Regions from separate parts of the Pectinatus frisingensis genome, predicted to be linked through region 1. Evidence: a T-box and tRNA genes for the amino acid it is inferred to sense, from the RefSeq annotation. Region 1 holds a T-box; the other holds one or more tRNA genes.
What was found. The T-box of region 1 lies ahead of leuS (leucine--tRNA ligase). A T-box ahead of a tRNA ligase gene usually reads a tRNA of that ligase, here a tRNA-Leu.

Region 1 (3,431 bases):
CATAATGTAAGATAATACGCCAAACGCGGTTTAAGAAACGCCAGGCACCATCGACACCCTGATCACTCCACTCCAGATCACGTTCCGGTGGTGCGGCAAACAATATAAATAGGCGGGCAGTATCAGCACCATATTTACCGATTATTTCTTCTGGGGAGACAACATTGCCAATCGATTTGCTCATTTTTGCACCATCTTTTATTACCATGCCCTGAGTAAGTAAATTGGTAAATGGTTCATCAAAATTTACCATTCCGGCATCTTTTAATACTTTGGTAAAAAAACGAGAATACAAAAGATGTAAGATAGCATGTTCAATGCCGCCGATATATTGATCGACAGGCAGCCATTTATTGACAAGTTCTTTAGAAAAAGGAGCTTGATTGTTCCTGGCATCGGCATAACGCATGTAATACCATGAAGAACAGATAAACGTATCCATGGTATCGGTTTCCCGTTTAGCTGGGCCACCGCAGTGTGGACAGATACAATTTACGAATTTTTCACTGTGGGCCAGTGGAGAGACTACTCCCGGATCAAATTTTACATCTTCCGGTAATTTTACCGGAAGATCTTTTTCAGGAACAAGTACTGTGCCGCATTTTTTGCAGTAGATTACAGGAATCGGAGCGCCCCAATAACGCTGCCGTGATATCAGCCAATCACGCAGGCGATAATTTATCCGCCGTTTGCCGCAATGATTTTTTTCCAGCCAGTCAATCATGGCTGGGATGGCTTTGCGGTTATTCATTCCGGTAAATTCACCCGAATTTATCAATATACCGTCATCGGTATAGGCATCAGTCATATTGTCAATTGCTAAAGTATTGTCATTGTCAGTTATAACAATCTTTTTGCCAAGATTATATTTTCCGGCAAACATCCAGTCACGGCTGTCATGGGTAGGAACGCCCATGACAGCACCAGTCCCGTATTCAAATAGTACATAATTGGCAACCCAGATAGGTACTTTTTCACCATTGAATGGATTAATAGCATAAGCTCCGGTAAATATACCTTCTTTTTCTGATTTATCGGAAGTACGTTCAAGTTCACTTTGGTTGTGGACACGATCGATAAAATTGCGGATTTCAGCTTCATTTTTACGGCCTTTTATGAGTTTACCGACCAATGGGTGTTCTACAGCCAGCACCATATAACTTATGCCGAAAGCTGTATCAGGTCTTGTGGTATAGACCGTCACTTGTTCATCAAAGTCAGGAATGGCAAAATTTATTTCGGCACCTTCACTGCGGCCGATCCAATTATCCTGCATTGTTTTGACCCGATTAGGCCAGCCAGGCAGTTTTTTTAAATCTTTAAGCAGCGTATCGGCATAATCGGTTATTTTGAAAAACCATTGTTCCAGATCCTTTTTTATTACCGGAGAATCACAGCGCCAGCAGCGTCCGTCGATAACCTGTTCATTGGCAAGAACGGTTTTACAGGAATCACACCAGTTAGCAGTGGCTTTTTTCTTGTAGGCAAGGCCTTGTTTATAAAATACTTCGAATAAGTATTGTGTCCAGTGGTAATAGTCGGGAGAACAGGTTTGTACGAGCCGACTCCAATCATAAGAAAGTCCCATACGCTTTTGCTGACGAATCATATTGTCCATATTGGAGTATGTCCAATCAGCAGGTTTAACGCCATGTTTTATAGCGGCATTTTCGGCTGGCATACCGAATGCATCAAATCCCATGGGATGAAGGACATTAAATCCCTGCATTGTTTTAAAACGAGCGATAACATCACCAATTGAATAATTTCTCACATGTCCCATATGGAGATTGCCGGATGGATAAGGAAACATTTCCAATACATAATATTTTTCTTTGGTATTATTATCTTCTGTTTTATAGATGCCCCTTTTTTCCCATTGATCCTGCCATTTTTTTTCTATTTCCTGTGGGCAATATTTGTCCATTTGATTTCCTCCTTAAAATAAAAAAATCCCTGGCAAAAGCCAAGGACGACAATGTCGCGGTACCACCCTGATTGACAGTAAACTGTCCACTTTGTATATTAACGCTATCAACGCCGGTTTTCCGGAAGCCTCAGCAGTGAGTTCAAACTGGATAAATGCCGGTTTGCAGCGTCCAACGGCTCTCTGAAAGATATCGCAGCTTTACTATTCTGTGTCATAAGCAGATTTGTTTGTTAAGTTATAAACTTTTTTTATTATAAAGGCACTGATGCGGAAAGTCAACATAGCAGGAATCTTACCCGCCATTTCCTAAAAATTGGCTATATGATAAAATACTAAATATAAGCTTAGAAATAACAGCAGATAAAATCAGAGGTAAATAAATATATGCAGGAAATTAATAATCAAGAACAGTTTGTACATTTGCATGTGCATACTGAGTACAGCTTGCTTGACGGGGCAAGCCGGATAAAAAAATTAGCGGCGGTTGCCAAACGTATGGGGATGCCGGCTATTGCCATAACAGATCACGGCAATATGTATGGCGTTGTTGAGTTTTATAAAGCAGCGAAATCTGAAGGAATAAAGCCCATTATTGGCTGTGAAGTTTATGTAGCACCAAAAAAGCGTCAGGAAAATTTTGAAGTTAACGGAGTACGCTATTATCATCTTATACTGTTGGCTGAGAATGCAGTAGGTTACAAAAATCTGGTAAAATTGGTTTCTTTGGCTAATATTGAAGGCATGTATTATAAACCGCGTGTCGATAAGGAACTTTTGCGCAGATATCATGAAGGTATAATTGCATTAAGTGCCTGTATAGCCGGTGAAATTCCTCAGGCTATCCTGAATGGCGACAGCATACGGGTGAAAGATGTTTTGAAAGAATACGTAGATATTTTTGGCAGGGATAATTTTTTTCTGGAAATACAAGACCATGGTCTGCCGGAAGAAGCCAAAGTTGACGCTGCTCTAGCCGAATTGGCGGAAGAATACGGACTGAATTTGGTCGCAACTAACGATATTCATTATTTAAATAAGTCTGACAGTGAGTTTCATGACGTGCTATTGTGTATCCAGACTGGTAAAACCTTAGCTGATACAGATAGAATGAGATTTTTTAGTGATGAATATTATTTAAAGTCGCCGCAGGAGATGCAGAAACTTTTTGCTGCTTATCCGTCAGCTATCAGTAATTCATTGAAAATAGCCGAGCGTTGTAATGTTGAATTTGAATTTGGACATTTGCATTTGCCACAGTTTCCCTTACCGGACGGGATGACGGACAAACAATATTTGCGCGATTTGTGTGAAAAAAATCTGCCGGGGCGTTATGCGAAAATAACAGATACTGTAAAAAAAAGGCTTGAGTATGAGCTGGGCATAATAAATCATATGGGTTATGACAGTTATTTTTTGATCGTCTGGGATTTTATCAATTTTGCTCGCAAAAATGGCATTGCTGTGGGCCCGGGCCGCGGCTCGGCCGCCGGCAGTATCGTAG
Region 2 (3,431 bases), 750 kb from region 1:
AAGGTGATGTACGCGGTTTATAGGCACCGCCGCGTAAAAACTGGGCACCGCCCTTTTTGACTATTTTTGCAGCCTCCAGCAATTGATTTAATGATTCTACCGCACATGGACCAGCCATTATCACGGGATTCCCGTCACCTATTTTTATTCCGTCAACATCAACAACACTTGAAATCGGATGAAACTCGCGACTGGCCAGTTTATAACTTTTTGATATTGCCACTGTATGGTCTACGCCATGCAGCGCCTCTAACGATAATGTATCTATGTTTCTTTTGTCTCCAATGAGTCCGACAATCTTTTGTTCGCTACCCTCCATAATTTTGGCGCACAATCCCACATTTTCAATTGCTTCAACAACTTCTTGTATATCCCTTTTTGTTGCATCAGGATTCATTATTACTATCATAGTTTACACCTCTAAATAATATTTATTTTATTACAGGAAACATCCCCATATTCTTAAGCCATAGGCATTTATCATTAAGATTAGTCAATAATTTATCTATGATGTTTTGACTTTTAGCGGCAATGTCTATTTCAAAAAAGAACATATAATTGCCCAATCCTTTCTTACTAGGACGTGATTCTATATGGGTCATATTCACATCATATTTAGCAAATTCCAGCAATATGTCACATAAACTACCGGCCTTTCTTCCGTCCATACGGCAGACAATCAACATTTTTTCATTGGGTCCGGCAGCAATATTGTGTCCTTTTTTATTCAGCAGCATAAACCTGGTGACATTATCGTCATCATCTTGTATGTCAGAAAATATTGGTATTAATCCATATATTTCAGCTGCCCTTGCCGATGCCACTGCAGCCGCACCATTTAATCCATCAGCAACCATTTCAGCTGCGTAAGCAGTACTGGATGTTTCCAGAGTAGTTGTATCAGGATAATATTGCTGCAAAAATCTGCGGCATTGTGACAACGCTTGTGAATGTGAGACTATTTTATCAATCCTTGTTTTTTTTTCTTTTACCAATAGTTGATGACGAATCGGCCAAATAAATTCCATACTTACTTGCAAATCTACATCTAATGCCAATGTGTCCAGCGTAACCCGCACAGAACCTTCCAACGAATTTTCCACCGGTACAACGCAATAATCAATCAGTCCTTTATCAGCAGCTACAAGCACATCAACTATACTGTGATAAGGTTTTAACTGCCACTTATATCCGAGCAGTTCATTTATGTGTACAGCAGCTGCTTCACTGTACGTACCGCATGGTCCTAAAAAGCCCAATACAGCCAATCTTCCATTCACCTCCAAAAAAATAAACCTCGCCCTGTAAAGGGCGAGGTTTTCTCACGTTACCACCTTAATTGACCTTAAAAAGGTCATCTCATCTAAGGCACAGGCATAAAGCCGATACCTGCTCACATTTAACGGTTGAGTTCCGGCACCACCTACTAAGAAATTCAGTGGGCAACTCCTAGGTGAACTTGGGCGGTTATTTTTATGCCACATTCCAGCAAGTATGGCTCTCTGTAATAATCACAACTGCTTACTTTTCCCATTCATCATTTTTACACATATACATTTCTAATTTAAATTATATTATCATAAATAGTTACTTTTTGCAAACATTATTTTTTACCAGTATAATTTATTTTTAACAAACAAAAAAGCCCTTCTCGTGGAGAAGAGCTGCTATTACGATGGTGCCGTTGGTGGGAGTCGAACCCACACACCCGTGAAGGCGGCAGATTTTGAGTCTGCTGCGTCTGCCAATTCCGCCACAACGGCATTAATATGTGCTGTGAAACATGTAATATTATATTATCAAAACTATTTATTGTCAATATATTTTATAGATTTTTTAATTCCAATCCCACCGGACAATGATCGCTGCCTAATATATCGCTATAAATGAAGGCATTGGCAATATTGTCCTGCATAGATTCAGAAATCAGAAAATAGTCAATGCGCCAACCGGCATTTCTGTCGCGTGCTTTTCGTAAATACGACCACCAGCTATACGCACCGACTTTATCTGGATATAAAAACCGGAACGTGTCAATAAATCCAGTAGCCAGCAATTGAGTAAACGCATGTCTTTCTTCATCAGAAAATCCGGCATTTTTATGATTGCTGGCAGGATTTTTTAAATCTATCTCTTCATGCGCGACATTTAAATCGCCGCAGACGATTGTCGGTTTATTTTCCTTTAACCCAAACAGATATTTACTGAATGCCTTTTCCCACTCCAGTCTATAAGACAATCTGGCAAGTTCATTCTTAGAATTTGGTGTATATACAGTAACCAAATAAAATTTATCCATTTCTAAAGTTATTACACGACCTTCTTGGTCATGTTCTTCTATGCCAATTCCATAAGTTACATGCAATGGCTTTTTCCTGGAAAAAACTGCTGTTCCAGAGTAACCTTTTCGCACTGCGCTATTCCAATATTGCCAATATCCCGGTAAATCCAATTTTAATTGTTCCGGCTGCATTTTTGTTTCCTGTAAACAAAAGAAATCAGCATCAAGTTTATTAAATGTTTCCATAAACCCTTTATTTACACAAGCACGTAATCCATTTACATTCCATGATACAAATTTCATAAAAACACCTCTTCGCACATTATTTCTTAATCAAATTGTCAGCAATAGTGACAAATTCTTGCAGTGACAAAGTCTCCCCGCGTCTTTTAAAATCGATTTTTGATTGTTCCAGTACAGTTTTTATTTTATCTTTATCATATCCGGTAGTCTTTAATGAATTAGCCAAAGTTTTACGTCGTTGTCCAAAAGCTGCTTTTACTACATTAAAAAATACTTTTTCATCCACTGGAACAATAGGCCGTGCTGAATAAACATTGCAAAGGACCACTGTCGAATCTACTTCCGGTGGTGGCATAAAGGCATTCGATGCTACATGGAAACAAAGTTGCGGTTTGCTGTAATATTGAACGGCTACCGATAATGCTCCATATATTTTACTACCCGGAGCAGCTGCCATCCGTTCAGCCACTTCCTTTTGCACCATGGTAACAAGTTTAGTTATAGGTAGATGTTTTTCCAACAATGCCATTATTATTGGTGTAGTTATATAATATGGTAAATTGGCCACTACTTTAAATGGTTTTGTGCCAATCAATTTTTTTATATCAGTTTTTAGTATATCTGCATTAATAATATGCAGATTATCATACCCCTCTAACGTATGGCTTAAAATTTCCGGCAGTCTTTTATCTAATTCTACGGCAAAAACCTCCGCACCTGCCTCCAGCAGGCTTTGTGTCAAAGTACCTATTCCAGGCCCTATTTCCAAAACAGTGTCCTGAGGTGTTATCTGCGCGGCATCAATTATACCAGAAACTACAGATGGATCAATTAGAAAATTCTGCCCCAGTTTTTTATTCATATGAAGACCAAATCGCTTCAATATATATTGTGTTACTTCTCTTTT

Region 2: it encodes a tRNA-Leu, which carries the amino acid that the T-box ahead of leuS (leucine--tRNA ligase) is inferred to sense. The anticodon was not compared.

Annotation. Positions count from the first base shown of each region.
Region 1 is NZ_CP045424.1:1,236,289-1,239,719, forward strand. It holds gene leuS (leucine--tRNA ligase) at 1-1,927, opposite strand, end outside; T-box leader at 1,966-2,155, opposite strand; gene F8M42_RS05780 (DNA polymerase III subunit alpha) at 2,315-3,431, shown strand, end outside.
Region 2 is NZ_CP045424.1:490,472-493,902, reverse strand. It holds gene aroF (3-deoxy-7-phosphoheptulonate synthase) at 1-409, opposite strand, end outside; gene pheA (prephenate dehydratase) at 432-1,280, opposite strand; T-box leader at 1,305-1,547, opposite strand; tRNA gene F8M42_RS02415 (tRNA-Leu) at 1,677-1,763, opposite strand; gene F8M42_RS02410 (exodeoxyribonuclease III) at 1,826-2,584, opposite strand; gene rsmA (16S rRNA (adenine(1518)-N(6)/adenine(1519)-N(6))-dimethyltransferase RsmA) at 2,604-3,431, opposite strand, start outside.